Regions from separate parts of the Planctobacterium sp. AWH2_060 genome, predicted to be linked through region 3. Evidence: predicted binding sites of a transcription regulator. Region 3 holds the regulator's gene; each other region holds the start of a gene.
What was found. The regulator sigma-54, encoded in region 3, starts transcription at its own class of promoters, with help from an activator protein. The targets are predictions, from matches to a motif close to GTTGGCACGNNNNTNGNNT.
Positions count from the first base shown of each region.

Region 1: the regulator sigma-54 is predicted to act here: its motif matches at 3,325-3,343, upstream of ACXAD8_RS01440 (Lcl C-terminal domain-containing protein).
Region 2: the regulator sigma-54 is predicted to act here: its motif matches at 2,751-2,769, upstream of ACXAD8_RS10485 (flagella assembly protein FlgT).
Region 4: the regulator sigma-54 is predicted to act here: its motif matches at 2,141-2,159, upstream of ACXAD8_RS13840 (DUF1328 domain-containing protein).

Region 1 is NZ_JBSWTG010000001.1:342,265-349,920, forward strand. Features, by position in the region: gene ACXAD8_RS01420 (cytochrome C assembly family protein) at 1-717, opposite strand, end outside; gene ffh (signal recognition particle protein) at 887-2,263, shown strand; gene ACXAD8_RS01430 (hypothetical protein) at 2,363-2,659, shown strand; gene ACXAD8_RS01435 (GNAT family N-acetyltransferase) at 2,780-3,277, shown strand; gene ACXAD8_RS01440 (Lcl C-terminal domain-containing protein) at 3,429-5,102, shown strand; gene ACXAD8_RS01445 (Lcl C-terminal domain-containing protein) at 5,116-5,631, shown strand; gene ACXAD8_RS01450 (YgiQ family radical SAM protein) at 5,653-7,656, opposite strand, start outside.
Region 2 is NZ_JBSWTG010000001.1:2,450,458-2,458,113, forward strand. Features, by position in the region: gene ACXAD8_RS10460 (chemotaxis protein CheV) at 1-67, opposite strand, end outside; gene flgA (flagellar basal body P-ring formation chaperone FlgA) at 216-926, shown strand; gene flgM (flagellar biosynthesis anti-sigma factor FlgM) at 1,166-1,501, shown strand; gene flgN (flagellar export chaperone FlgN) at 1,514-1,924, shown strand; gene ACXAD8_RS10480 (LPP20 family lipoprotein) at 2,085-2,579, opposite strand; gene ACXAD8_RS10485 (flagella assembly protein FlgT) at 2,860-4,011, shown strand; gene ACXAD8_RS10490 (transcriptional regulator) at 4,223-4,495, opposite strand; gene smrA (DNA endonuclease SmrA) at 4,819-5,400, shown strand; gene ACXAD8_RS10500 (hypothetical protein) at 5,421-5,588, opposite strand; gene purL (phosphoribosylformylglycinamidine synthase) at 5,851-7,656, opposite strand, start outside.
Region 3 is NZ_JBSWTG010000001.1:4,504,592-4,512,247, reverse strand. Features, by position in the region: gene ACXAD8_RS19405 (calcium/sodium antiporter) at 1-936, shown strand, start outside; gene ACXAD8_RS19400 (KpsF/GutQ family sugar-phosphate isomerase) at 952-1,929, shown strand; gene kdsC (3-deoxy-manno-octulosonate-8-phosphatase KdsC) at 1,929-2,483, shown strand; gene lptC (LPS export ABC transporter periplasmic protein LptC) at 2,480-3,049, shown strand; gene lptA (lipopolysaccharide transport periplasmic protein LptA) at 3,012-3,518, shown strand; gene lptB (LPS export ABC transporter ATP-binding protein) at 3,548-4,273, shown strand; gene ACXAD8_RS19375 (RNA polymerase factor sigma-54) at 4,345-5,838, shown strand; gene hpf (ribosome hibernation promoting factor) at 5,865-6,152, shown strand; gene ptsN (PTS IIA-like nitrogen regulatory protein PtsN) at 6,169-6,612, shown strand; gene rapZ (RNase adapter RapZ) at 6,609-7,454, shown strand; gene ACXAD8_RS19355 (HPr family phosphocarrier protein) at 7,451-7,656, shown strand, end outside.
Region 4 is NZ_JBSWTG010000001.1:3,245,433-3,253,088, forward strand. Features, by position in the region: gene ACXAD8_RS13830 (diguanylate cyclase domain-containing protein) at 78-1,004, shown strand; gene ACXAD8_RS13835 (AraC family transcriptional regulator ligand-binding domain-containing protein) at 1,001-2,014, shown strand; gene ACXAD8_RS13840 (DUF1328 domain-containing protein) at 2,196-2,372, shown strand; gene ACXAD8_RS13845 (hypothetical protein) at 2,422-2,616, shown strand; gene ACXAD8_RS13850 (BON domain-containing protein) at 2,686-3,240, shown strand; gene ACXAD8_RS13855 (entericidin A/B family lipoprotein) at 3,298-3,438, shown strand; gene ACXAD8_RS13860 (gamma-glutamyl-gamma-aminobutyrate hydrolase family protein) at 3,678-4,427, shown strand; gene ACXAD8_RS13865 (TVP38/TMEM64 family protein) at 4,424-5,077, shown strand; gene ACXAD8_RS13870 (cation:proton antiporter) at 5,107-6,903, opposite strand; gene ACXAD8_RS13875 (nuclear transport factor 2-like protein) at 7,167-7,529, opposite strand.

The sequences.
Region 1 (7,656 bases), 4.2 Mb from region 3:
AATGGTACTGTCTTTTAATCCTACGCGCTTATGCACCACAATCATACCTACATACATAAACCAGGCGACAGTGGTGAGGATGGTTTTATGTACCTGACGTTGCTCAAACATGTTTTCCAGAAAGAAGAAGCCACTGGCCAGAGACAGGGTAAGTAACCCTGTTCCCAACATAATTAAGCGAAACAGGTTTTGCTCTACTTCCATTAAAGGCGGCAAAGAAGAATGAATAATCACCGCATTTTTCTGCTTGAGACGACGATTGATAAAAGAGAGTTGTAGCGCATACAAAAAGGCAATAGACAAGCAACCATAAGCCAGCAACGCAAAGCTAATATGGGCCAGCAATGAAGGTCGTAATTCGATGTGCATGATCACCGAACCCGGGGTGAAACTGGCCACCAGTACTGCGATAGCAGAGAATCCGGTCACCAGAGGCAATAAAAATGTTTGCTGATTGCGCAAGGACAAAAGCCAGATTACTGCAGTGATTAACAGTGCTGTGATGGAGCCGACGTTAACGATACTCAAATTCTGGCCATCACCGGACAAAATGCTATTGAGCAGAATGAGCAGGTGTATAACTATTGCTCCCCCTGAGGTGATTATTGATAACTTTAACAAAGGTCCATCTTTGTGAAACCAACGGGTGGCTACCGACACGGTTGCAACCACATAAAGCAAAATACAAATGAGATTAAGAGCTAACAACATGTTCATTTATTGAGAAAATTCTTCCGCCAGTATAAATAACCCGAAGCGGATACACTAGTGTTTGCCGCAATTCCTTCAGATTAAAAATGCAAATCAATATTACCGGGTACTCATTCGTCGACGCAAAAGGTATAATCAGCAAAATTTTTTGTGAATATCTAAACAGGACACCAGCATGTTCGATAATTTGACCGAAAGACTTGGTCAGACGCTAAAAAATATCTCCGGTAAAGGCCGTTTAACGGAAGACAATATTAAAGACACTATGCGTGAGGTGCGCATGGCGTTACTGGAAGCTGATGTTGCTTTACCTGTCGTCAGAGAATTTGTTGCGAAGGTTAAGGAACAGGCACTGGGAGAAGAGGTGGGTAAGAGCCTTAATCCTGGCCAGGTGTTTATCAAAATTGTTCAGAAACAGCTTGAATCTGTTATGGGCGAAGCAAACGAGGCACTGAACCTCGCAGCAACTCCGCCAGCAGTGGTGTTGATGGCAGGCTTGCAGGGTGCTGGTAAAACCACCACCGTGGCCAAGTTAGCCAAGTTTATAATTGAGCGTGAAAAGAAGAAGGTACTAACCGTTAGCGCTGACGTTTATCGTCCTGCCGCCATCAAACAGTTGGAAACTCTGTCTGCGGAAGTAAATGCTGAGTTCTTCCCTTCTTCTGTCGAGCAAAAGCCGGCTGATATCGTGAATGCTGCAATGGCACATGCTAAAAAGTCATTTGTCGATGTGGTGTTGGTGGATACCGCTGGCCGACTGGCCGTAGATGCCGACATGATGCAGGAAATCAAAGATCTGCACGCAGCCATTAACCCGGTTGAAACCCTGTTTGTAGTTGATTCCATGACAGGTCAGGATGCTGCCAATACGGCCAAAGCCTTTGATGAAGCTTTGCCTTTAACGGGGGTGGTTTTAACTAAAACCGATGGTGACGCCCGTGGTGGTGCGGCTTTGTCGGTACGTCAAATCACCGGCAAACCCATCAAGTTCTTAGGTATTGGTGAAAAAACAGATGCGTTGGAGCCTTTCCATCCGGAACGTGTTGCCTCGCGTATTTTAGGTATGGGTGATGTGCTTTCTCTGATCGAAGAGGTGGAGCGCAAAGTCGACAAAGATAAAGCCGCCAAACTTGCCAAAAAGGTACAAAAAGGCAAAGGCTTTGACTTGCAGGACTTCAAAGAGCAATTGGAGCAAATGCGCAATATGGGTGGCATGATGTCACTGATGGACAAATTGCCCGGCATGGGAGGCATGACCGACAAGATCAAAGAGCAGGCGGGTGATAAGCAATTTACCCAAATGGAAGCCATTATCAACTCCATGACGCCCGGTGAGAGGCAACGTCCTGATATCATCAAGGGCTCTCGTAAAAAACGCATTGCAGCGGGTTCTGGCACACAAATTCAGGATGTAAACCGTTTGCTCAAGCAGTTTACCCAGATGCAAAAAATGATGAAGAAAATGTCTGGCGGCGGCATGAAGAAGATGATGCGAAATATGCAAGGCATGATGCCGCCCGGCGGTCCAGGTGGCATGTTCCCACCGAGATAATGTGTTATAGTTGCAATAAATTTTTACAGTTTATTTCAGGTAATTTATTTACTAATCTGAAGCTGTTGTTACTTTACTGATAATAAACTAAGTAGTTGAATGCTAATTAAGGATAAAAACATCATGGAAAACAAAGAGTTTAAGGGGCTTTTACTTGCCCTTGGAAGTATTGGGTTAGTGATTTGTTTATTTTTACTTATCATGGCGGCGCTATCGGTATTTAAAATCAGTAAGATGATTGTTTTGACCTGTTCTTTGATATCGCTGATTTTGTTTCATGAAGGGTTATCTTCTCAGATTCAAGCTCGCATCAAACGCCTTGCCAGATTCCATTGCAAAGATATCTGGCAATCTCTGCAGGCAAAACGCGCTTCCTGGTTGGCTGTTAAAGCCTAAGCTATGATTATTGCCGTTCGGGGCCTGATTGTGCTTCCGAACGGTTTACAGCACCGGATTTACATTCTATTCTTCGATAAAAAGCAGCCCTGTGAACTCTGACCCTGGCAAGGTTTTCCAATGTCTTTATCGTTGTCAAAACAGCACACACTTATATTTCGACGTTTTTCTCCTGAATACTGCAAACAACTTAGTAGTTGGTTTACAACACAACAGCAAATCCTGTTTTGGAGTGGTGATAAATTTGGCTCGCCAACAACATTGAGTGAATTCGCTACACAGTTGCGTCTGGTATCCATTCCGGCTTATGCCATTATTTCCCAGTCTGATAATAGCCTGCTGGCATTTGGACAACTGATGTCTGACAAAGAGCGATGTCATTTGGTACGACTGGCAGTAAATCCCGAACTGCGCGGCAAAGGTTACGGTAAGATGCTGTTAAACTGTTTGTTTCTGGAAGGGCAAAAGCACTATCAGCCCCGTTATTTTTCTCTGTTTGTTAATCAGGAAAATCACCACGCTATTAAACTCTACAGAAAAGTCGGTTTTTGTCCGACTCAGTACCCCGGAACCATGCCTAATGATTTCAGTTGGTATATGGAAAAGCGAGTTGTTTAGGGTTGCACGTTCTAAGAATCTTTAAAAATATTCCATGGAAATGACAAATTTGCAGGATAATTGCATAGCAGATTCAAATCCGGTTTTGCTGTTGTGTTTTTGACGCAGCGGTAATTTTAATTTTGTGAATTAACAGATAAAGAGTACAGAAATGGATCTAAGACACTGGTTAGTGATTTCCCTGACTACGTCCTTGTTCGCCTGTGGTGGCGGTGATGACAGTACGGAAGAGACTGTGGACAGCGTAACAATTTTAGTTTCCGCGGGAGCCACCGTTGATGAGCAAAGCGAAGTGGCGTTGAATGGGCGTACTACGTTAACTGAGGTAACCAGTTATAGCTGGGCGGTTAACGATGAGGACTATACGCTGTCTCATGAAGATACAACATTAGTGGCTGCCACATTAACTACGCCTGAAGTGAGAACCAGCAGCGAGCAAATCACACTGACTTTATCTGCAACTTCAGCAGAAGGGACAACGGTTAGCGACACATTCACTTTGACAGTAGCGCCAGTTAATGAAGCTCCGAGTGCTGAGGTTGATATTTCTCAGGATAGCCGCTTTGATGAAAACACTTATGGTGGTGGGCTGGCCGTTACTTTCACTGGCAGTGGTTCAGACGCCGATCCCATTGATGCCGACAATCCGATTTCTGGGTATGCCTGGCAACAGGTATCTGGTACTGTTGTCACCACCGGACTGGACTTAACAACCAGTAGTTTAACCATCACAACCCCAGCTTTAACCACATCTGAGACACTTAGTTTCGAGTTTACGGTAACGGATAACGAAGGCGGAACCACAACGGAAGCTTTTGACATTGTAGTGTTGGATGTAACTCAAACGCCTCCCATTGCCGAAGCGGGTAACGCCATCACAATCATGGAAGGGGAGCGCTTCTTATTATCTGGCTCTGCCACTTCACTGAGTGATGATGCTACGCCATTTTTATTTGAGTGGAGCAATAACTCCAGTGACCTCGCTGAATTTGCGGATGCATCGGACGAGACTACTTATGCAGATGCACCGGCGGTTACTGAAGACACTGATATCACTATTGATCTTCGGGTCGTAGATCAATTCAACAATGAAGATAATGATCAGGTGGTGGTTACTGTCAGAGAGATGCCTGCCACCTATGTTAACGATACCGGCGTTGTGGCAAATGTGTCTAATTCGGGGCTTATTAATGGTTCCAGCCACAGTTTTCCCGGGCAGGATGCCGATATAGGCCGTGATCGTATGCACGAATCCGACGTTCTGGAAAAGGCTGGCGCAGGTGATGAGGGATTTGATTTCACCAAACTGGATAGCTTTGGTGACGAAATCGATGCCTCTGAAACTGATTGGAGTTGTGTACGAGATAATGTCACCGGCTTAATTTGGGAGCTGAAAACCGATGATGGTGGGCTGCACGATGTAGACAACACCTATTCCTGGGTATTGAGTACCACCTCTACCGAAGCTCAAAATGACGGTGCCAGTTGTACCATCAGCAACTGTAATACTGCAGCTTTTGTGGCCGCAGTGAACGCTGAGGGCTTGTGTGGCTTCTACGATTGGCGTATGCCGACTCATAATGAGTTGATGTCTATTATGCACTTTGGTGAGTCGGGCGGTAATTTTGTAGATACGAACTATTTCCCATTCAATACTCCTGATGCAACCGTACCTACCTGGTATTGGACCAGCATTCAAAACGTCGATGGCGCCAGTGGTGATACCTTACAAAACAGCTGGGCCATCGATTTTAGCTCAGGTAATGACAACTTTTTATTGAAGTCTACAGAAAACTACGTTCGCCTGGTGCGGGCAGGTCGATAATAAGGAGATGAACATGAAACTAAAAACACTATTATTGTCTGCTTCGTTGATGATGGCTTGTACTGCACAAGCTCAAACCTGTACCAGTGGTGTTGGTGAAACAGCCCCCGAAACCAACTTCACTGATAACGAAGATGGCACGGTAACCGATAATACGACTGGTTTAATGTGGATGCGCTGCAGCCTGGGGCAAACCTGGGACCAGACCACTACCACCTGTACTGGTGATGCCACCGCCATGACCTGGCAGGAGGCGTTACAGGCAACCTACGGCTATGAGTATGCAGGTAACAATGACTGGCGTCTGCCAAATATTAAGCAACTGCTGAGTATCACTGAAAAATCCTGTGTGCGTCCTTCCATTAATGAAGATATTTTTCCGGAGACCACTTCGGACGATTACTGGACAAGCACCCCATCGTTAACCGATTACACTATGGCCTGGGTAGTGGCCTTTTTTAACAGCAGTAACTCGCTTAAAGAAAAGGATGCCTTTATCTACGTGCGGCCGGTCAGGGTTGCTGATTAAGAAAAAAGAAAAGGCCTGAAATCAGGCCTTTTTCGTTTTCTTACGAGAGCTTTTATTAAAGGGCTGATCACTGCTAAAACGGGTCAGCGCCTTGTTGGGTTTAGACCTGCCTTTGGCATGGGCTTTGTTGACCGACTTACGCTCATAATCTTTTTGCGCTCTGCCTTTTAGTTCACCTTTGCGCTCAGGCGGCACCAGGTGTTTCGGACCATTACCAATCAAATGAGCTTTACCCATTTTTTTCAGTGCTTCCCGTAACATAGGCCAGTTCGCTGGATCGTGATAGCGCAGGAAAGCCCGGTGCAAGCGGCGATGTCGTTCACCTTTGGCAATGCTGACATTCTCACTGTCACGCGTGATCTTGTGGATGGGGTTCTTCTCCGAGTGATACATAGTAGTGGCATTAGCCATTGGAGAAGGATAAAAGTTCTGCACCTGATCCAGTTTAAAGTTATTTTCTTTTAACCAGAGTGCCAGGTTCAGCATATCAATGTCCCTGGTGCCCGGATGTGCAGAGATAAAATAAGGGATCAGATATTGTTCTTTTCCGGCTTCTTTGGAGAATTTGTCAAACAGCTCCTTAAAGCGGTAATAGGTGCTCATGCCCGGTTTCATCATCTTACTTAACGGGCTTTCTTCTGTGTGCTCAGGAGCAATCTTTAAATAACCGCCCACGTGATGGGTAACTAACTCCCGCACGTAATTGGGATCTTCGATTGCCAGGTCATAACGCACACCAGAGGCAATCAGCACTTTTTTAACGCCTTTGACATCCCGTACCTTGCGATATAATTCCACAGTTGGCGTTTGGTCTGTGTCCATATGGCCGCAAATATCTGGCCAAACACACGACAAGCGGCGGCAGGTTTGTTCCGCTTTGGCACTTTTACAGCGCAGTTTATACATGTTGGCGGTGGGGCCACCTAAATCCGAAATTACCCCGGTAAAGCCGGGCACTTTGTCCCGGATCTGTTCTACTTCACGAACGATGGATTCTTCCGAGCGGCTCTGAATAATACGCCCTTCGTGCTCGGTAATGGAGCAGAAAGTACAGCCACCGAAACAGCCGCGCATGATATTAACCGAGGTTTTTATCATATCGTAGGCGGGGATCTTCTCTTTGCCATAGCTGGGGTGGGGGACACGGGCGTAGGGTAAATCAAACACGGCATCCATTTCTTCGGTTTCTAATGGATAAGCGGGCGGATTTATCCAGATACTTCTGTCACCATGTCGCTGCATCAAAGCGCGGGCGCAACCTGGGTTGGTTTCCTGGTGTAAAATTCGCGAGGTGTGGGCATAGTGGGTTTTCTCATCCCGCACCACTTCAAAAGCCGGCAATTTCACATAGGTTTTATCCCAGGGTTTGCGTCTTGTGGCTCTGGGATTGAAGGGTTGCACCGTGATGGGCTGAGCTGTATCCGTTTTGCTTTCAGCCTCTTTTTGGGTACTGCAATTTTCTTCCCATTCCTGATAAGGGCTGGGAATGGGGTCAATCTTGCCAATCTTATCGACACTGGTGGAATCCACTCCCAACCAGCCGGGCAGCGCTTGTTTGACAATAATGGCAGTGCCGCGCACGTCCTGCATTTCTTTAATGTCTTCGCCATTAGCAAGACGATGGGCTACTTCTAATAGTGGTCGCTCGGCATTACCAAACATCAGCATGTCGGCTTTGGAATCAAACAAAACTGAACGGCGCACTTTGTCAGACCAATAATCGTAGTGAGCAATACGACGTAAACTGGCTTCTATGCCACCGATGATAACTGGTTTTTTATAGGCCTCTTTACATCGCTGAGTATAAACAGTGACAGCCCGATCTGGGCGTTTGCCATGGACGTTGCCTGGCGTATAGGCGTCGTCATGGCGCAGTTTGCGATCGGCAGTGTAGTGATTGATCATGGAGTCCATGTTGCCAGCCGTTACCCCAAAAAATAGATTGGGTTCGCCCAGCGCCATAAAAGCCTTTTTGGAGGTCCAATCTGGCTGAGCAATAATACCGACCCGGAATCCCTGAGCTTC
Region 2 (7,656 bases), 2.1 Mb from region 3:
GTAACTCAAGTCGATTTTGACCCACCAGCTGAGTTCGTTGGTTTACAGAATCTAAAATTCCCGCCATATAGCACCTCTAATTAATCCAATCAGGCACGATATTTGATTATCTAAATCACGTGATTGAAATTTATCCGCACAGCGTTATTTTTTTGACGCTGTCTAATGTTTTTAGAAATTGTCTTTAAGCATAGCCAAATTGGAAGAAAGTGAACATGAAAAATTTCGCCAACATCAAGAAAACTCTAAAACTTTCCCTAGTGGGATGGTTTATAACAACCAATATAGCGGCTGCGCAAGAAAAACATTTAATGCATGACCTGGTCAAAGAGACCGCTGAAATTTACGTTTATCAAAACGCTGACGTAGAAAACATCAATGATGTCGAGATAACGATCCGCGACGTCGATGAGCGAGTACACATACCAGTTTGCCCTGTTGATCTGGTTGCTAGTAGCAGTACACAGTCTTTGCAGCAATCCAATATCACAGTGAAAATCAGTTGCCCCAGCAACGGCTGGTTTTACTACATGAGTGCACAGGTTACTGAAATGCAGGAAGTGGTTGTTGTGTCAGACACGATTTCACCTGGTACTCTGCTAACAGAAAGTAATTTAACTATCGAGAAGATTGATAAACGCCGTTTACGTGGCGGCACATTTAGCGATAAAAGCCAAGTTATCGGAGCCAGATTAAAACGCCGGACGCGTGATGGCAGCCCGGTTACAGCAAACATGTTATGCTTTGTCTGTAAAGGCGATGCTATAGTAATTACCGCTAAACTGAGCGGTCTGGAAATTAAAACCAGCGGCATAGCGCTTCAGGACGGTAACATTGGCGATACTATATCAGTGAAAAATCGCCGCTCCAAGAAACAAATTGAAGCACAAGTCGCTAATGTCAACGAAGTTAAGGTGCATATCTGATTCGTCTCTTTTTCATGGGGTCAGAGTTGTTGAAACTTGCAGATTTGCAGTTTGCTTTCAACAACTCTGACCCCATGAAGTTATTGATTTTGTAGAGACTTTTTGGTGCTCATGGATTACACTTAAATCATTGATATCCGATGCACAAAAAAAAAGCGATATTGTAGGATTTTTATTAAAGTTAACTGTGTCAATGCCGATACACTAACTGAGGGTATCAAAAGTATTGGAATTTAATCATGGCTATTAACAATGTAAACGGTGCTGGCCAGAAACCGCAGTTGGAGAGTCAACGACTCAACCAGCAGCAGACTCAACAAGGCCAGAATGCAAATACAGCACAACAGGCAAACACTGCTGCTGCGACTCCGCGTCAGGATTCAGTGTCCTTGACTCAGTCTGCGCAACAGCTTGCAAATGTGCAAAAGAAAGGCAGTGATGCACCTGTAAACCAGGACAAAGTTGACAAACTTAAAGCAGCAATTCAAAACGGTTCATATAAGATCGACGCAGAGCAATTGGCTTCTAAGATCTCTAAAGCCGAGTCTGAGCTGTTTGGTTTATCTAAAGGCTAATGAATGTCAGACATGACTAAAGCACTTACACAACAAATTTCATTGCTGCAGGCTCTGAAAGAAAAGCTTGACGACGAGCTGGAATTAATTGTTGCCCGTAATGCTGATGGTCTGCTGACATTGGTTAATGAGAAGTCAGAGCTTCTGGAAAAAATCGCTGAGAATGATCAGCTGTTAAAATCAGAAAAATCATCATCTGGTGGACTTTCAGAAGAACAACAGCAGTTAGCTGAAAACGGCAAAGCCCTGTTATTACAATGCCAACATCAGACCGATGTTAATGCGCTGGCCGTCGAGAAAAACCAGATCCGCTTACAGCATTTGCGCAATGTTATGCTGGCAACGCGCAATAAAGAATCCATGACCTACACCAACAAAGGTAAAACCCAGGGCGGAATGCTGGGCAGCGGCGTGAAAGCTTAATCCCTTATCTTTTCTTAGTTCTTTTTTGTATTCCAACAATGCCTAATTAGTTATCTAGCACATTCGTCAGTAATAAACTCGATCTCTGAATACAACCCCAAAAAAAACCTCCAAAACAGGAGGCTTTTAAAATGGAATACTTTTCAAGGAATGAAGGTGATTAATAATAAATCACTTCTTTAACCTTTCTTGGTCGCGCCGTTGACAGGTAAATGTCGTAAACTTTCTGGAAATCCAGAGAAAGCTCGGTGGCGTAAACATCATCACCGACCGGATAGGATTTGACCACCTCGGCCCCGCGAATAACACCTTCAACTGAAGCTTTTAAATCATTATCCCTCAACACCAGGTTCGCTAGTGACTGTTCGGTATCAATTCGCTGTCCATACACTTGTTCTGCTAACTCTTTGTAGGCATCCAACTTCGACGCTTTGATGGCCATCAGCATTTTGACGGAATCATTACCGCCCATTTGAGAACTGATGGGCGCGTATCCCACAGCTGTCAATACCGGATAAGATTCAGGCTGCACATACTCCCACTCTACCTGTTTGTCATCGTAGTAAATGGCTTCCAGTGATTTGCATCCAGAAATACCAAAGGCCAGTGCACCAACTACCAGTACCTGATCAAGCCTGTTAACTAATTTACGCATAATAACTCACCTAAGTATTGCTCAGCCGGATTAATCAGCCGACACTATTGCTATCAATGACAGTTAAAATATTGACATTGAATTTTTGATAACAACACAAAGCAAGTTTTCTGCCAGCTCAGCTAAATTATCCTGATTTGTATAACAACAATGGTATACATCCTGCTAACACATGGCATAACAATCGTTTTTGTCTAGGTAGCAGCGGTTTTTTGACACTAAAAAAGAAACTGATCTACTTCCTGAGCAAAGATCTGAAATGGTTCAGAATGAGGTTGCCATGTACAAATTTATATTATTGTGTGCCATCACACTGCTCTCGATGAGCGCTCATTCCGCCTGGTTTGAGGCTTCTGGTCAGGCGGTTATTCACAATGACAACAAAGAGCTGGCGCGACAGCAGGCCACTCATGAGGCCATCAGGCAAGCACTTTTGTTTGCCGGCGCTTCAGTTCGCAGTGTTCAGGAAATGACTGATGGCTTATTGCAAAATGACCGGCTGGAGATCCGGGCCATTGGAGAAGTTGCCAGTGTAGAGTTGATCAGCGAGCATTATTTCGATGACTATATTGAAGTGGCAATTAGAGCGGATATTTTCCCCCAGCGAGACCAGTGCAGTGCCTCAGATTACAAAAAGAGCATTGTTACCAGTAAATTGCACATCAGTGCGTTTCGACAAGCCGCTATCGGAGGTCTTAATAACTTCTCAGGTCCCATTTCTGAGCGCCTAAAAACCAGCTTTGACACTTTTTCTCAACGGGCACTTATCAGCCAAATAGAGCCCTACTCCTTTTTCCCACAAGCACATGATTTAAAAACCCAATCTATGTTGTTGTCAGCAGAGTCTAATGCACAGTATGTACTGATTGGTGACATAGTTGAAATTAGCCTGGATTCCACTGAGCAAACCTATTTAGATGTGGCAAAATTTTGGGAAACCAGGCACCCGGAACGCAACCTGGCCATTCGCTTTTTATTAATCGATGGCACTAAAGGCGACATATTACTGGACAAGATCTATCGCACCTCCTCGGTGTGGGAATTTGACAGCCACAAAACGCTGGAAACGAATAGCAAAACCTTATGGCAATCATCATTTGGAAAGGTAACAGAAGAATTGCTACGAGAGTTAACGGCTGACGTTGACAACCTTATCGCCTGCAAACCCACCTACGGCAGAATTATCGCAATTAACAATAATAGTTTGTCGGTTAACCTTGGCACCAAACAAGGAGTACAAAAAGGTGATGAACTTGCCGTTTTCCAGATGAGACAGTTTTTCTCTCCTTCCGGTATGCCGCATTTCCAATACTCTATTCACCCTTCAAAAGTGACTGTAACGGAAGTCTTTTATGATTCATCATTACTCCGAGTTTCTGACGGCACTCCTCTGGCGAATATTCAACCAAACGATTTCGTCGTCAGGAGATAGGGGTTTTAAAGCAGATTGTGATGGGTAATAATTATTTCAGCTTTGATTAAACATATTAGCCAAAGCAAGTGCGTCCCCATAGTTTAACCGGATAAAACAAGAACCTCCTAAGTTTTAGATCTGCGTTCGAGTCGCGGTGGGGACGCCATTTTTACAGCTTTTCACAATAATTCTGTCTACATTGCGTAGTCAAAATATAGTCATGAGACCTTTATATACTCAACTCCCTTTTCATTAAACGAACAAACTGCTTTTGAGTTTGAATGTCTGCTCTGGGACGACACAACTCCCACCAATTTTTTACTATATCCAGTTCCAATGCCAACATTGACTTAATGTGGCAATTTTCCACCGCTACCACTTTCTCACGGCTGATGCCTAATTTGTCTGCGATCTGCTGTTGAGTATAGCTACTTTCCAGACGCAGCCCCCTTAGCACTTCGGAACGCTCAATATGTAACACATCTGTACTTTTAATGGCCATGTTCTATTACTACTTCCTCATATTGAGTTATCAGATTGTTCAATAAAATCTTTTTACCTGAAATACTTTCATATTCAGATAAAGTCACTTACCGCGCACGTTAACCAAATTCTATAAAAATGACAACACAAAGTGGATATTTTTTTTACCTACCTATATTTCCGTATTGTCTCCGCTCCAATTCCCCACATATCCACAGCAGACTGAACCTTGAAGGGCCTCAATTAGTTCATATATAGATTAGAGCGCGTTGAACTTTTCGGTATAAATTTCGTATTGCAAAGAGCAACAGGCTTAGTGAAGAAGCAGAACCAGGTGATGTGATGACGGTTGAAGAAGACTTCAGTGCATTTTTCGCAGAAGTAGCAGATGTAAAACAGCTTAAAACTGACGACAAAGTGTTTTTACAGAGAAAAGATGGCTCAGAACTGGCGAGACAGTTGCGCAGAGAAGCCATCAAAAACGAGCAGAGCCTCAGTAAGAACTATCTGACACTAGCTGATATCGATCCTCTGCCTCTCAATGATCCCATCCACTTTAAACAGGACGGGGTACAAGATCTGGTATATAAAAACCTGCGCCTTGGTAAGTATGCACTGGATAGCACGTTAAATATGCAATACATGAGTTTGCAGGTGGCGCACAAAGAAGTGTTTGATTTCATAACCCAATGTCATTTGCGTGGATTGAGATGTGTCCTGCTGAGACATGGTTTAAACGAACAAAAGAAACCATTTTCAGGCTATCTGAAAAGCTACCTGAATGTCTGGTTACAACAAATACCAGAAGTACTGGCATTCCATTCGAGCCAGATGCAACATGGCGGATTAAAAAGTACCTACGTTTTGTTGAAGAAAAACAAGCAACAGAAAGCAGAAAACCGGGAACGCCATAAACTCAAATAGCGTGTTATTAAGAATGATATTTAACTCTGCTTATTAGATGAGATCTTTTCCGCAGCTTTTAGTTTAACGGCCTTTGCCACTGGGGCATCTTGAGAAGATACTGACGTACTGATGATAGCGCTTACAATCAGCACTATAACAGTGAGCAATACACCGGTGAGTCCGAAACCTTTACTGGAACGATTCATAACCTACTCTTTTATTTTTGTTGTTGAGGTAATTGCGAAATTTAAGACTGCAATAGCTCCGTCAGTCACTCTGTCTACGTTCCTGTAGCGTATAGTAAACCATACTGATAGATTACTATTTGAGCAATGATAAACAATATAGATTTCACAAACAACCGGGAAATTACGCAAATTTGATGATTTTTTACTAAAAATCAGCTTTTTTTAGTAAAAAAACACCGAAATTAGCTGAGAGCGATTAATTGCTCTCAGCTATTTAGCATTATCCTAAATACTTTCTGGCATTGCGGAACATACGCATCCAGGCACCATCCTCTTGCCAATCCTGTGGATGCCAGGAATTCGCCACTGTACGGAAAACCCGCTCAGGGTGAGGCATCATAATAGTTGCACGACCATCCTGCGTGGTTAACCCGGTAATACCATCCGGCGAGCCGTTCGGGTTCATGGGATATTGCTGGGTTACCTTACCCGCATAATCAACATATTTGAGGCTGACTAAATTCTGTGCTGACGATTGCACAGTATCGCTTTCAAAAACAGCCCTTCCTTCCCCGTGAGAAACAGCGATAGGAATAACAGAACCTGCCATACCTTCAAAGAATATTGATGGGCTTTTTTGCACTTCAACCATAGAGAAGCGGGCTTCAAAACGCTCTGAATAGTTTTGTACGAAATGCGGCCAGTGTTCTGCCCCCGGGATCAGGGATTTTAAATTTGACAACATCTGACAGCCATTACAAACACCCAGTGAGAAGCTATCTGGTCTTTCAAAGAAAGTCTGGAACTGCTCTCTGACCTGTTCATTGAACAAGATGGTTTTCGCCCAGCCTTCACCTGCGCCAAGTACATCGCCATAAGAGAATCCACCACAAGCCACAAGCCCGTTGAATTCAGCAAGTGACACACGTCCAGAAATCAGGTCACTCATGTGAACATCAACACTATTAAAGCCTGCCCGATCAAATGCGGCAGCCATCTCAACGTGAGAATTTACGCCTTGCTCTCGTAAAATGGCCATGCGAGGCGCTTTCCCGGTAGCAATATATGGAGCGGCAATATCCTCCGCAGGGTTGAAGCTCAATTTAGCAAACAAACCGGTGTTTTCAGGGTTGGCTTTGAGCTCGTGCTCTTGTTGTGCACATTCTGGATTGTCACGTAACAACTGCATGTTGTAAGTGGTCTGTGCCCATAACATACGGAAGTATGAACAGGTGTTTTGCAACAGAACCTGATTATTCTGAATAATAACAATGTCCTGACCACTGTTCACTGAGCCAACTTCGTGCACCATGTCACTTAATCCGACATCAGCGAAAACCGCCATGACTTTATCGATATCTTCTTCGGCTACCTGAATTACGCCGCCCAGTTCTTCGTTAAACAAGACGCTGTTAGCATCACCTTTAAGTGAATCCAGGGAAATTTGTAAACCACAGTTTGCCGCAAAGGCCATTTCTACTAGTGTGGTAAACAAACCACCGTCGGAGCGGTCGTGGTAGGCATGTAACAATCCTTGCTTATTCAGTTTTTGCAGCGCATCAAAATAGCCCTTCAATAGTTCCGGCGAATCGACATCAGGTACGGTTTTGCCTAACTGTTGGTAGACCTGTGCCAGACAAGAGCCGCCCATGCGGTTTTGACCACGCCCTAAGTCAATAAGTAGCAATCGCGAATCTTGAAGGCTTGTAGATAACTGTGGTGTTAAGGTTTTTCTGACATCTTCCACTTTGGCAAACGCAGTAATAATGAGTGATAAAGGCGCTGTCACGCTCTTATCTTCATCACCGTCCTGCCATTGCGTTTTCATGGACATGGAGTCTTTGCCCACCGGGATAGTAAGCCCTAAAGCCGGACACAACTCTTCGCCTACAGCTTTAACCGCCTCGTATAGCCCGGCATCTTCGCCAGTGTGACCAGCTGCTGACATCCAGTTAGCCGATAATTTGATACGTTTCAGTGATTCGATACTAGCAGCAGCAATGTTGGTTATGGCTTCGCCCACGGCCATTCTTGCAGAGGCGGCATGGTTAAGCAGCGCGATTGGCGTTCTCTCGCCCATAGACAT
Region 3 (7,656 bases):
ATAGTTGGACTTGCGCTACTTAGCTGGAGTGCTGACAGGTTCGTTTACGGCGCTTCTGCCATGGCCAAGAATTTCGGAATTTCTCCGATGGTGATTGGCATGACCATTGTAGCCATGGGTTCTTCTGCGCCAGAAATCATGGTATCTGCAACAGCCTCAATGGCGGGTAACGCTGATACGGCTGTAGGTAATGCCATTGGCTCCAATATTACCAACATTGGTCTGGTGTTGGGTTTAACGGCATTATTCAAGCCCTTGATGGTCAGCTCAGGAACAATTCGTCGGGAAATGCCCATTTTGCTGATTGTATCTCTCACTGCGGCCTGGTTTTTGGCCGACCTGAGTTTGAGTCGCGCTGAAGGTATTTCTTTGATGATCCTGTTTTTTGTCACCATTGGTGGCCTGACCTGGTTATCGATACAAGCAGATCGCAAAGATCCCTTTGGCACAGATACAGAAGAAGAAATTCCCTCCGACGTACCCACTCACAAAGCTATTTTTTGGGTTATTGTGGGCATGGTGTTATTGCCGGTGAGTGCCGACATTATGGTGGTATCCGCGGTGGATATTGCAAGATACTTCGGCATGAGCGAACTGATGATTGGCCTGACCATAATCGCTATTGGTACCAGCCTGCCAGAACTCGCAGCCAGTATTGCTGGCGTGTTGAAAGGCGAGGACGATATGGCGTTGGGCAATATCATCGGCTCAAATATCTTTAACATCCTGGCGGTAATGGCTATGCCAGGCCTTATTGCACCGGGTCTTATCGATGCCAATGCGGCGAATCGCGATATTCACGTAATGCTGGTGTTCACGGTTCTGCTGTTACTATTCAGTTTCGGTTTACGCGGTGTGCGCAAAATAACCCGCTGGGAAGGTGGTGTCCTGGTGGCCGGTTACCTGGGTTACATCACCTATTTATTTGTCGCTTAAGTGAGTCTGATTGCAATGAAAGTTGATACCACACAGCTCATTTCCTCTGCTAATCGGGTATTGGAGATTGAGCTGGAAGCAATCCAGAATCTCAAAAATGCCTTTGATGAACACTTTGTGCAGGCCTGTCAGTTAATGATGGGCTGTAAGGGCAAGGTGGTCGTAACCGGCATGGGCAAATCCGGACATATAGCCAACAAGATTGCCGCCACCTTGGCCAGTACAGGCACCCCGGCCTTTTTTATGCACCCGGGCGAAGCCGGTCACGGTGACCTGGGCATGCTCAGTAAAGACGATGTTTTACTGGCAATCTCCAATTCCGGAGAAACTTCTGAAGTGGTATCTCTGTTGCCAGTGGTAAAAAGACTCGGTATTAAAATCATCGCAATGACCCGTTCTGCGGAATCTGCGATGGGCCGTTATGCCGACATTCACCTGTCCATTGCCGTTCCACAGGAAGCCTGCTCATTAGGTTTGGCTCCTACCTCCAGTACCAGTGTCACTTTGGTTTTGGGCGACGCACTGGCCATTGCCCTGCTGGATGCTAAGAACTTTACCGCTGAAGAATTCGCCTTATCCCATCCCAGTGGTTCGCTGGGTAAAAAGCTACTGCTGAAACTGGAAGACATCATGCACACCGGCGATCGGGTGCCTGTGGTGCAATCCGGCAGCACAGTGCGGGATACCCTAATGGTAATCACCCAAAAAAGCCTGGGCCTGGCTGGTATAGTAGATGAGCAGGGAAAACTACTTGGCGTATTTACCGATGGCGACTTGCGTAGAGTCATCGATGCCAGAAAAGACGTCCATGCCACTATTATTAACGAAGTCATGACTAAAAACTGCTACACGGCTCGCAAAGACATGCTAGTAGCAGAAGCTCTCAGCCAAATGGAAAGTCGCAACATAAGCGGACTTATAGTGGTGGACGAGGAGCAACGCCCTATTGGCGCGCTTAATATGTTAGACATGATCAAGTCAGGGGTTGTGTAATGAGTAAAGTTCAAACCCTATATGGTGACCTGCAAAAATCGCTTCTGGAGCAAATGCAACAGATAAAACTACTCGCTTGTGATGTTGATGGTGTCTTTAGTGATGGTCGTATTTACATGGGCAATCAAGGCGAAGAGCTCAAAGCCTTTCACACCAAAGACGGTTACGGCCTGAAAGCGCTAATGGCCGCCGGAGTTGAGGTTGCCATTATTACTGGTCGTAAGTCTAAGATAGTGTCCGACCGTTTTTCAGCGTTGGGGGTTAGGCATATTATTCAGGGTGAAGAGCAGAAAAAAACAGCCCTGCAAAAGTTGCAGTCTCAATTGAATATCCCGCCACAGGCCACGGCATCGATTGGCGACGATCTGCCCGACACTGGCATGTTTGAATTATCCGCAATCAAAGTAGCGCCCGCAGATGCCCACCCGACAGTGCTGGCCTTGTGTAATTATCAAACTAAGGTTTCCGGAGGATTCGGTTGCGTCAGAGAGCTATGTGATTTGATTTTATTGAGTCAGGGAAAATTACAAGGAATACTGGCGAGTAGCGTATGAGCCGCATTCATATCAGCATTGGCTTATTGTTTATTGTGTTGCTGGCGCTTTATGTCAACATGATTGCCGATGACAACACGCCGCAAGCCATTGATGACACGCCCGAAGCCTGGAATCCCAATTATCAGGCCCGCAATATGAAAAGTACTTTGTACAACGACTCTGGCAGCGTCAACCACGAGGTTTTTGCCTCTTCCATGGAACATTATGATATTTTGGGTTTTACCCTGTTTGAGAACCCGGAATACACCATTTACACCGATGAAACCGAGTCTCCCTGGCAAATAGTTGCCAAAGAAGGAACGCTATATAGCGACCAACGTATTGAACTTGAGCAAAATGTCCTTATCAAAAGCCTTAATCAGGATGATTTTGTACAAACTATCGAAACCAGCTTTGTCGAAATTGATTTGCTCAACAAGACCGCCAAATCAAATAATCCCGTCACCATAACAGGTCCGGATTTTGTGATAGAAAGCAACGGGTTAACTGTCAATCTGCTGACCCGAAAATTGGAACTAAAAGACCATGTTAAAACGATTTATCAACAACCTGTTGCCCATTAGCAGCCTGTGCGTGCTGCTTTCATTTCCGGTTTGGGCAGGCAAAGACGACTTTAAACTTCCGATTGAGGTTGATTCAAAGTCTCAGTTCGTGGATGGTAAGCGCAAAACTTCGGTATTTAAAGAAGACGTTCATGTGCGTCAGGGCACCCTGTCTATCAATGCCGACGAAGTGAGAGTGTCCGCTGAAGCGGGCAAAGGCAAAGAAATTTTTATTGCCTTGGGCAAGCCTGCTGTGTATTCGCAAACCATGGATGATGGCAGTAAGATCACTGCCAAAGCCGAAGAAATCCGCTACGTGGTCGAGTTTCGCACCTTAGAGCTAAATGGTGCTGCAGAACTTTATCAGGACACCAGTATGGTGAAAGGTGAAAAGATCAGCTTTAATTTAGAGAAAGAACAATTGATCGCAGGTAGTAACGAAGCCGATGGAAGAGTGACTACCGTTTTTCAGACCGACGATAAAAATTAACGCGCAACCCAACAAGGAAAACCATTTCAGTGCCCACGTTATACGCGAATAATCTGGCAAAATCCTATAAAAGTCGTCAGGTAGTGCGCGATGTCAGCATCGAAGTCAGCACCGGCCAGATAGTCGGCTTGCTCGGTCCTAACGGCGCAGGTAAAACCACCACCTTTTATATGATTGTGGGTCTCGTACCTTTAGACAAGGGCGAGATTTTCATCGACCAGCATCAGCTAACCCTACAACCCATGCACGTTCGCGCTCGACACGGCATTGGCTACCTGCCACAGGAATCTTCAATATTCAGAAAACTCAGTGTTTTTCAAAACCTGATGGCTATTTTGCAAATGCGCAAAGAACTGGACAATGAGCAACGGGAAGAGCTGGCAGACGAATTGCTGGATGAGTTTAATTTAAATCACATTCGACATAATTTAGGAATGAGTCTGTCCGGTGGTGAGCGGCGCAGAGTAGAAATTGCCCGCGCTTTGGCAGCCAATCCACAATTTATTTTGTTGGATGAACCCTTCGCAGGCGTTGACCCAATTTCTGTTAATGATATAAAGAAGATCATTCATCATTTGCGAGACAGAGGAATTGGGGTATTGATCACTGACCACAATGTAAGAGAAACTCTGGACGTATGTGAACAGGCCTATATTGTCAGTCATGGTCAGGTAATCGCAGAAGGCGAACCAGAAACAGTTTTAGCAAATCAGCAAGTAAGAGATGTATACCTGGGTGAGCAATTCAGGCTATAGTAACACTAACAATAATCTATTGATTGGGGCACAATTACCCTGAGCACTGGAGTCGGAAACTACCATTTTTAATGAAGCCGTCTTTACAACTAAAATTTAGCCAACAGCTAACAATGACCCCTCAATTGCAGCAAGCTATTCGCCTGCTGCAACTGTCGACGCTCGACCTGCAACAAGAAATTCAGGACGCGCTGGACGCAAACCCTCTGCTGGAAGTGGATGAAAATACCGAATCCAGTAGCGATGAAGGGCTAGAGTTATTAAAAGAGCCTAAATCAGCAGAATTGAATGGCGCCGACAGCGACAACGAATTCAGTGGTTCCGATGGCATGGACTCCAGCGATGCTCTGGAGAAAAACGACTTACCAGACGAGCTTCCCATAGACAGCACCTGGGACGAATATTACAGCGCCTCTTCAGCGCCCGCTTCATCAGGCGGAGTGGGTCCGGATGACGACCAGGTATATCAGGGCGAAACCAGCGAATCCATTCAGGACCATTTGCTGTGGCAATTGCATTTAACCCCTTTCAGTGAAACCGACGAAGCCATCGCGCTTGCGATCATCGATTCTATCGACGAATCCGGCTATCTGAGGATGTCGGTAGAAGAAATTCTCGAAAGCCTCAACGACGAAGAAATTGAACTGGACGAAGTAGAATGTGTCAGAAAACGCATTCAGCACTTCGATCCTCTGGGCTCAGGCTCACTGACTCCGCAAGAATGTTTGCTGGTTCAGTTAGGACAATACCCCAATGACACCCCCTGGTTGAAGGAAGCAAAATCACTGTTGTGCGACTTTTCCGATCTGCTGATGGCAAAGGATTTTCGCACCCTGATCAGAAAATCAAAACTGCGCGAAGAGCAGTTAAAAGAAGTGCTAAAACTGCTGCAAACCTTGAATCCTCATCCAGGTGCCACATTAAACAATAAAGAGCCAGATTATGTCATTCCTGATGTATCAGTGATGAAGAAATCCGGTCGCTGGATTGTGGAACTCAACCCCGATGCCGTGCCTAAGCTGAATATTAATCAGCAGTACGCGGCCATGAGTCGGGGCAGCAAAAACAGTGCTGATGGACAGTTTATTCGCTCACACATGCAGGAAGCCAAGTGGTTTATCAAAAGCATTGAAAGCCGCAACGAAACCTTGCTAAAAGTTGCCAATTGTATTGTGCAGCAACAACACGGTTTCTTTGAGCATGGTCCGGAAATGATGAAACCCATGGTACTCAACGACGTCGCTGAAATGGTAGATATGCACGAGTCCACAATTTCCCGTGTGACCACTCAAAAGTACATGCATACGCCACGGGGTATTTTTGAGCTTAAATACTTCTTTTCCAGTCATGTGGCCACGGAAAATGGTGGTGAGTGTTCCTCCACGGCCATCCGGGCATTGATTAAGAAATTGGTGGCAGCTGAGAATCAAGCCAAGCCACTGAGTGATAGCAAAATTGCGCAATTGTTAGCCGACCAAGGCATTATGGTAGCCCGGCGAACCATTGCAAAATACCGGGAATCACTCTCGATTCCTCCATCTAACCAACGTAAGAGTCTGTTATAGACTTCCCTACAGAAGGACGACCAATTATGCAAATAAACTTATCAGGTCATCACGTCGAAATCACCGATTCTCTTCGCGATTATGTCGATACAAAATTCACAAAGCTGGAACGACATTTTGATCACATAAACAATGTATATGTCATCTTAAACGTTGAAAAACTCAATCAAAAAGCTGAAGCAACTTTACACCTTGACGGTGGCGAGGTTTTTGCCACCTCTGAACACAGAGACATGTACGCCGCCATCGACTCCCTCATCGACAAGCTCGACAGGCAGGTAATCAAGCATAAAGAAAAGCTCAAGAGCCATTAAGGGAGTTTAATAAGGGATGGAAATCAAAGACATCCTTTCTCAGGACTGCACGCGCTGTGCAGTCCCCATCACCAGCAAAAAACGCGCATTGCAAATCATCAGCTTAGTCGCCAGCGAAAAACTCAGCGAACTGACCGAAGAAGATGTGCTGAACAGTCTGCTTTGTCGCGAAAAGATGGGCAGCACCGGCATCGGCAATGGCATTGCTATCCCCCACGGTCGGGTTGAAGGTCTGAGTAGTCCTTTGGCTATTGTACTCACCTGCTCGCCTGGTATAGAATTTGACGCAATCGACAATCAACCTGTTGATATATTTTTTGCGATTTTGGTACCCGTTGAGCAAACCGAGGGGCACTTGCAAACTCTCGCCCGTATAGCTCAAAAACTCAGTGACAAAGAGGTCACCAAAGTAATTCGCAATTGCCATTCAGACAACGCATTATATGAAGCACTGGTATGAAACTAATTGTGATCAGCGGACGGTCCGGCTCAGGAAAGTCTGTGGTATTGAGGGCACTGGAAGATCTTGGTTATTATTGTGTAGATAACCTTCCGGTTAGCATGTTACCAACACTGACCCACGCGGTTGTCAGTGAATACGACCAGATTGCCGTCAGTATCGACGTGCGAAACTTGCCTAAAGATCCCGAGCAGCTCACTGAAAATCTCGATTTTCTGCCCAATAAAACGGATCTCACCATCATCTACCTGGATGCCAGTGATGATATTCTGGTGAAACGCTACAGCGAAACCCGTCGTCTGCATCCGTTGTCTAAAAACAATATTTCCCTGGCAGATGCCATCGTTAAGGAACGAGAGTTATTGGTTCCGATCTACGAAAGAGCAGACCTGCATATTGATACCGATAAACTGTCGATTCATCAATTGGCCGAGCTGGTGCGGGAACGAATTTTAGGTAAGAAGTCCTCACGCCTGGTGCTGGTATTTGAGTCCTTTGGCTTTAAAAATGGTATTCCGAAAGACGCAGACTATGTTTTTGATGTTCGCTTTTTACCCAACCCACACTGGATACCAGAACTCAAACCCTATTCAGGAAAAGACGCGCCGGTAGCACAGTACCTGACAGCACAGCCCATAGTAAATAAAGTGGTTGGACAGTTCCAAAACCTGATAGAAACCTGGCTACCCCACCTTGAAAGAAACAACCGCAGTTATGTTACTGTCGCCATAGGCTGTACCGGTGGTCAGCACCGCTCAGTGTTTATTGCCGAAACGCTGGCCAACTATTTTTCAGTTTCCCACCCTGACGTACAAATCAGACACCGAGATCTGGACGAGTGAATAAAGCAGAACGAACGCTAACCATCACCAATAAATTAGGTCTTCACGCCAGAGCCGCCACCGAATTGGTGAAGCTGGCCGCATCATTTTCCGCGACCATTATGCTGCATAAAGATGGCAAAAGTGCCTCTGCCGACAGCGTATTGGGATTGATGATGTTGGAAGGCTCACAAAACAAACAAGTGAAAGTCATTTGTGAAGG
Region 4 (7,656 bases), 1.3 Mb from region 3:
TGTATGAGCTAATTTGACCCTATTGCCTTGGCCCTCCTTAGATTAAAATACGCGCGAATTCATTAAGGACACAAACCATGAGCTTCAAACTGTTAAAGCTGCACAGCAAACTCATCACATTGGTATTGTTATTTATCAGTGTCACAGTGCTGTTTGCCGCCAGTATCGGTGAACTTAAGCCTGCCAGCGAATTCGAATGGAGTGACACGTTGGGAGAAGGCGGTATTACCCTGATGACCCTGGTCTGGATATTTTTCACACTGATCAGCCGCCCGGCAGGCCGGGTAACCATGTTGCTGATTGTGGGTCTATTGTTTATGCATGTCAGTATGTTGCTGGACTTACTGGATGAGTTTTTCCTATATCCAGACAATCATGCCTGGTTAACTGCATACGAATCCATTCCGGCACCTATCGGCATGATATTGATGAGTATTGGCCTTTATCACTGGCACAAAGAGCAGCTCACAGTAAACGAGCAATTGCGCCGCCGAGAACGTGTATATCGGGAACACGGGTTAATGGACTTTATCACCGGTCTCTATAGTGCAGAATACATGAAGCAACAAATAGAGTTGGAGTTGAATAACCTCAAATCCGGTGCTCAGCCTTTCAGTTTATTGCTACTGGATATTGATCATTTCGACGCTTTTAATCGTCGTTTTGGTGACGCTCGTGGCGATCAATTCTTAAGAGAAATTTCTGAATTTATTATGTTCGAGTTACGCGCTACTGACCTGGCAAGCCGCTATGCAGGTGATCGGTTTATTATTCTGCTGCCAGATACGCAACAGGCTGAAGCCAGAAGCATCGGTTCCCATCTTGAAGCAGCCCTACAAAAACGTAATTTTAACCCCTTAGCAGAAGAACATGACTTTCACTGTCAGGTCAGTATTTGCTCACTACAAGCGGATGACAGTCATGGAACCGAGCTATTGCTCAGCGAGCTCAACGCTCAGATGGAGCAATTAAAACTGGACAAAAGAGCAGTCAAAGCCGCATGAACCGAGCCTGGTTTGAACTCAAAGATAAACAATTTGATTGCCAAAGCCTGGTAGTCAAACTGATCGATCTTTGCCGAAATCGCGGCGCTGATACCGAGCAATTATTGCGCGGCACTGGTATTTTTTATGAAGACCTGTACCGTCGCCAGCACTATTTGAGCTTTGAACAAATTGAAAAACTACTAAGCAACGCGCAAAAGCTAGTAAAAAGCAACGACCTCAGCTTTCTGTTGGGCAGAAGACTGTTCCCGAATCACAACCCGGATATATCTGAGTTAATCAACAATGCCCATTCGTTAAGGGATCTGTTGCGTATAATGCAATGTTACCAATACCTGATGTTTCCCTGGTTATATGTCACCTGTAAACAACACCAGAATAAAACCTGGCTGATTGTCGAAAATGCTGTTGCTGTTTCACCGCAACAGCTGTTTTTCTTTGAAATGCTGTGCACTGTCATCAATGCCACCTGCAAATGGCACATTGGCCATCAAATTCCACTACATTTTTATTTCCAACAGAATCGACCGCGCAACATTTATCAATACGAAGAAAATCTGGGGCACCGCCTGACGTTTAACTACCCATTGAATATGATCGCTGTGGATAATGAATGGTTAGATAAAAAACTGCTTAACAGCAGTCTTCTGGCCAGAAAACATCACCGCAAACTATGTTCCCAGCAACTGCACAAAGTACCGCAACGAACCGGGCTGTTACAATACGTAAAACAACAATTGCAACGAGAAAACATTAACAATCTGGAAGATATGGCAGAAGCCTTAGCTATCAGTCCTGCGACTTTGAAGCGCAAGCTCAAACTTCATGGTAGTAGTTTTCAAAATCTTCATGATAAGGTGAAGTCTCAGACAGTATTGTTTGATCTTAAAGTGAGGCAACTCACTAACGAACAAGCGGCCCAGTCTGCAAAGTTCAGCAACCTGCCTAATTTTCGTCGCGCGATTAAACGCTGGACGGGCATGACGCCCAGTCAACTTAAATCGGGTTAAAGCGCTCCAAACAACAACGGATTGAGCGCATGTAAAAATTACCGAATACCAGATAAAAATTTCCCAAAGCTAGCCTCAACCTTTCCCTTTTAAAATATTTTATCTAACAATTTCAACAACTTAATAATTGGCATTGATTTAGCTATACCTATTCCGTGTTCAAACACGATTAGGAGTTCACATGTTAAATTGGGCATTAATCTTTTTTGTAGTGGCCATCATTGCCGCACTATTTGGCTTTACTGGTATCGCCGGTGCAGCAGCGGGTATTGCAAAAATCATCTTTTTTGTCTTTGTGGTTTTATTGGCAATTTCGCTACTTTCCAACGCACTGCGCGGCAAGGCACCTAAGGCTTAGTGGCCCCGTCGACAGGCACTCAATAAGGAATTAACAAAGGAGATAAACAATGAAGTTTTCCACGTTTTTGAAGCTCTTTTCCTCAGTCTTTTTTGTGGCACTCATCACCGCTGGCTGTGCGGATAACAACGCTGAAGAAGCGGGTGAAGAAATTGATGAAGTGATCACTGACGCAGGCAATGCCATAGAAGACGCCTGTGAGGATGTTAAAGAAGGCGTTAAAGCTGAAGACACTGACTGCTAATAGCGCCAATTTTCGCTTTGATTCACACTTTTTACGAATTTAATCAACGTCATACAGAGGAGATCTATTATGACTATTTTCAGAAAGACCCTGACTGCAACTGTATTTACAACCCTGTTTGCTGCACAAGTAAGTGCCGCCGACTGGCAAGATGACGCAAAAGACGCCTGGATTGACGGCAAGGTAGAAACCACTTTACTGCTCAATACCGAGCTCAACTCTTTTAACATCAACACCAACGTTAAGGATGGCAAGGTCATGCTGACCGGTTCGGTTAACCGTGATGTGGAACGCTCCCTGGCTGAGGAACTGACCCTAAGTATCGAAGGTGTAGAATCGGTGGACAATCAATTAGAGGTAGTGCAGCAAGACAAACAAACGGCTGAAAAAGACTACACCGAGTTCACCGATAAGAAAATCACCACGGTAGTGAAAACCCGCTTGCTGATTGAATCAGAGGTTTCCGGCACCAGCATTGATGTGGATACCGAAAAAGGTGTAGTGACGCTGAACGGCGAAGTTGAATCTGAAGCCGAAGAGCAACTGGCGGTATTGATCGCCAAAAAAACCGATGATGTTAAAAAGGTGGTGAGTAATCTGAGTATCGCCGAACAGAACTCATAATCTGATTAAACCGACACCAGGGGCCTCTGGCCCCTTTTTTGACTGGAGAAAAAACTGATGAAATCACTGAAAACAGGATTAAAAATAATCTTTCTGAGCATTATTCTCAGTGCATTAGCCGCCTGCGCCACTATTGAAGGCATTGGCAAAGACGTAGAAAAAGCCGGTGAAGTTGTGCAAGATGCTGCTAATGACTAATAACAGTTCCACAGCATACTAAGGCCCGCTTTGTTCACACATAGATGACAACGGGCCTTATAATTCCTACAACAAACTTCCTGTAATAATTTCACGCTTATTCTTAATTCTGCTGTTCACGGCTATCCACACCCAAACTTAAAAAATTTTATTCATATAAATCAGCACCTTATAAAAACCACAAGTCTGGCACGAAACTTCTATCTGTTTTATTGAATCGTCATCACCGAGGAGGGGAAATGGCAAATAGCAAACCGTTAATCATTGTCACAGGGCCGGATGAAGGCGGGCTGGTTGCCTGGTGGTTTACCGCTTTGGGGGTAATTATGGCAGGTGGCAAACCGATGCGCATGACACCGTCTCGCTATAACGGGCAGCTGCATTGTGATGGCTTCATCATTGGTGGTGGTTCAGATATTCATCCGGATAATCGAGCCAGCGCCCCCTTGTCTAAAATAGAACGCAGCCTGACAACCCGCATCAAAGAAGGCCTGCTGTATCCGATGGAAGCCGTGGTTCGCTTTACCAAAGGCAGTTACGACAAAGCCCGTGATGAAATGGAAAAAGACTGTATTCAGTATGCCCTGAAAAACCAGTTCCCCATTCTGGGAATTTGTCGCGGTCATCAACTGCTTAACGCCGTTTTAGGCGGCACCATGTACACCTCTACCTTACCGCTATTGGGTGATAAACCCAGAATTCGCAGCCCGTTTCCCAGAAAAACAGTGGTTTACGCCAAAGAAGATTCACTGCTGGAAGAGATAGTGGGTGATGAACCCATTAAGGTGAATGCCATTCACTCTCAGGCCGTGGCCAAACCCGGTAAGCAGTTGCAGGTCTCCGCCCGTGAAAAGGCCCAAATCGTGCAGGCTATCGAACTTTGCGATAACGACAAAGTACTGGGTGTGCAATGGCATCCGGAATACCTGTTTTACCTGCAAACTCAACGTAATATTTTTGCCTGGCTAATTGAGGAAGCAAGATCATGAAAAACCGCAAATGGATTAACCTGACCATAGCCGTTACTATTGCAGCAACTCTGCTTGCTGTGTATTTTCTGACACCACTTAAGTCGTTTTTAACGGTAGAACAAGTGGTGAGCTTAACCGAAGAGGTGCCCGTTAGCTGGGTAACCGCACTGGCGTTTTTATTAGTGTTTTTCTTCGGTGGGGCCATGCTAATTCCCATTCCTCTCATGGCACTGGCGGTGAGTCTGGTTTTCCCTACCTGGCTCAGTGTCTTGATAGTACTGCCGGGTTTTGCCCTGGCCGCTACCGGCGGCTACCTGCTGGGGCAGTTTGTGGATGATTCATTGTGGGGGGATTCAGTCACCCGACACATCGACAAAATTAAAAACAAAGTGGAAAATCAGGTGATTTACGCCGTGATGGCTCTGCGCATAGCACCTACGCCACCATTCACTGTCACCAGTATGCTCAGCGGTATGTTGAAGGTGGATTATCTTAAATACATTGTGGGCTCGGTGTTAGGCATTATGCCGCTGGGTTTAAGCGCGGTATTTTTCGGTCGCGGCGCGCTGGAAATGGTCAAAGAGCCTTCCGGTATGGCCGCCAGCACATTGATAGCAGCTGTGGTATTAACCAGCGTATTCTTTGTGATAAAACGCCATGCGAAATAGCCTGAGACTGATTTCAACCCAAAGCGGCATTAACCGTCGTTCGCCTGAGGTGTTACCAGACTGATAATCTGGTAACCCTCTCCGGGCTGAGTTTCCTCATCGCGTCGAAACGGAAACAGATTGCCTTTGGGAGCAATATAAAACAGCGGCGTGAACAGGTCCTTATACTTATCTTTGTAATCCTCATAGGTAAACCAGGCAGTTAAAGTGGTGCGTTTAATCACCGCGCCTCGGGCGGTTTGGCTGGCCAGTTTTGCATAAGTGGTGTCACCAAATAACCCCAGCGATTGCATGTAATGTTCACTGGGCAGGTGTGCTTCGTAGCCTTTTTGCGCGCTAAGGCTGATACCCATTACGTGTTTATCGCCAAACAGATATTGAAAGTGCTGAGTAACAATGGGATTTAGCTGTTTATTGGCAGACATCACCAACACATTGCCGATTCCGGTGAGGTCCATAGTGCGCGTTGCATGTTCTGAACTCGGGTTGCCAAAATATGTGGGAATGCCATCCATTCGCGCTGCTGAAATAGACTCCCAATTGGTATCGGTGTATTTTACCGTGTACCCCAAAGAAATCAGCTCTTTGGCTATCATGCGGGCAAAGCCGATACCGCCAAAGATCAAAAAGCCCTTCGGCTCCTTTTCCCTTTGTTTTAATAAGGTGGCCAATGGTGTGGTGGTTAAACTCTGCAGCGTGACGGTGAACACAATCACAAAAAATACCAGAGTCACCAAGACGCCTGAATCTTCAAAGCCAATCATATTGAGTTTCAGCTCGAATAAGGCTGAAACCGCAGCAGCTACAATACCCCTTGGTGCCATCCAGGAAATCAGGCTTTTTTCCTGCCAGGACAATCTGGATTTAAAGGTAGAAATGTAAACATTCAGCGGCCTAGCCAGCAGAATCATGACACACAAGATCAAGGTTGCAGGGACCGCAATAGCGGCGAGTTTTTCTAATTCAATTCGCGCCGCCAGAATAATAAACAGCCCGGAAATAAGCAGCACCGAAAGGGTTTCCTTAAACTCCAGGATGTTATCCACTTTAATGTCACGCTTATTCCCCAGGTAAATCCCCATCACAGTAACAGTCAGCAAACCACCTTCATGGGACATCAGGTTGGCCACCTCAAAGCTGAATAACACTGAAATGAGTACCGTGGTGTTGATCAGATATTCCGGGATCACACCTTTTTTAATAGCCAGCCCCAGAAAATAGCAAGCTATCAAGCCAAGAATCGCCCCAATCGACACAGTTTTGATAAATACTAAGAAGGTATTGGCCATCGCGTCCTGACTGGCAACTATGTACTCGAACACCAACACCGCCAACAACGCACCAATAGGATCAATAATGATGCCTTCCCATTTCAGAATTTGTGCGACGTTTTTGGTGGGACGCACGGCGCGGATCATAGGGATCACCACTGTGGGACCTGTGACGGTTACGATAGCGCTAAACAGAAAGGCCATCTCCCAGGACAGTCCCATAATGTAGTGGGCAGCGGGTGCTACCACCAACCAGCCCACAATAGCGCCGATAGTACAAAGCCTCGACACAGTGCGCCTATGCTCGCCCAGCTCGGTAAAATTCAGTGACAGCGCTCCTTCAAACAGAATGATGGCCACAGACAGGGAAACAATAGGAAATAACAGCTCCCCAAACAGAATATCGGGTTGTAAAACCCCGGTAATCGGCCCCAGCGCTATACCCGTTAGCAGCAGGAATAAGATGGCTGGCAATTTTAATTGATGGGCAACTAACTGGCTTATTATTGAAAAAAAGCCAATCAATACCAGGATGATCACAGGTTCCAAAGTCATCTTCCCTTTGATGTTTGTAGCTGAGTATAGCAGCCGTGTGAAAATCCACTTGGAGATATGAAAGTTTGTGGGGATGTAGCAAACTTCAAAGGGTCAGCTCCACTGAAAGCTTTGCTTTGACACACTTTTCACTCAATATGATAATGAGGCATTGCCAATCAAATTAGGAAGGCAGCAGACATTCAAAGCAATTTATCGAAATGAAAAATTTTCAGAGAACTAACTCTTTGGATCGTGATGCGCTACCAACATTAAAACTGCAATTACAGCTCACCTGTGCCAACAAAACCAAAGAGTCGAGACAACAATTCACCTTCTCGTTCCACAAAGTATTGTCCAAATTGCTTCTGATTAGAACCATCGGGGCCCGGCCCACTAAAGCAAACTGTTACACGTGACATATGACCAATCTCATCATGTTTTTTAACCTCTGCCTTCCATCCCGGAGCACTAGCGCTAAACATGCCCAAATAGTCACTTAACCCTTGTATACCATTTACAGTGCCTTGCGTTCTGGGGTCATGGTATTTTACATTTTCTGTTACGACAGAGGAGAGCTTACTAAACCGAGCTTCTGCATCTTGCATTTGCCAAGCTCCAAAAAATGTTGAGATTAGTTCAGCCATATTTTTTCCTTTAAATAAATTTTCTACCAGGACATATATGGACACTTCCCGGTTGTCAAACCGTTTTTAACCCTTCGCGCTGCTAAGCAGTGCGAATATTCTGTCACTCTTTGTCTCCTGTCTGCCA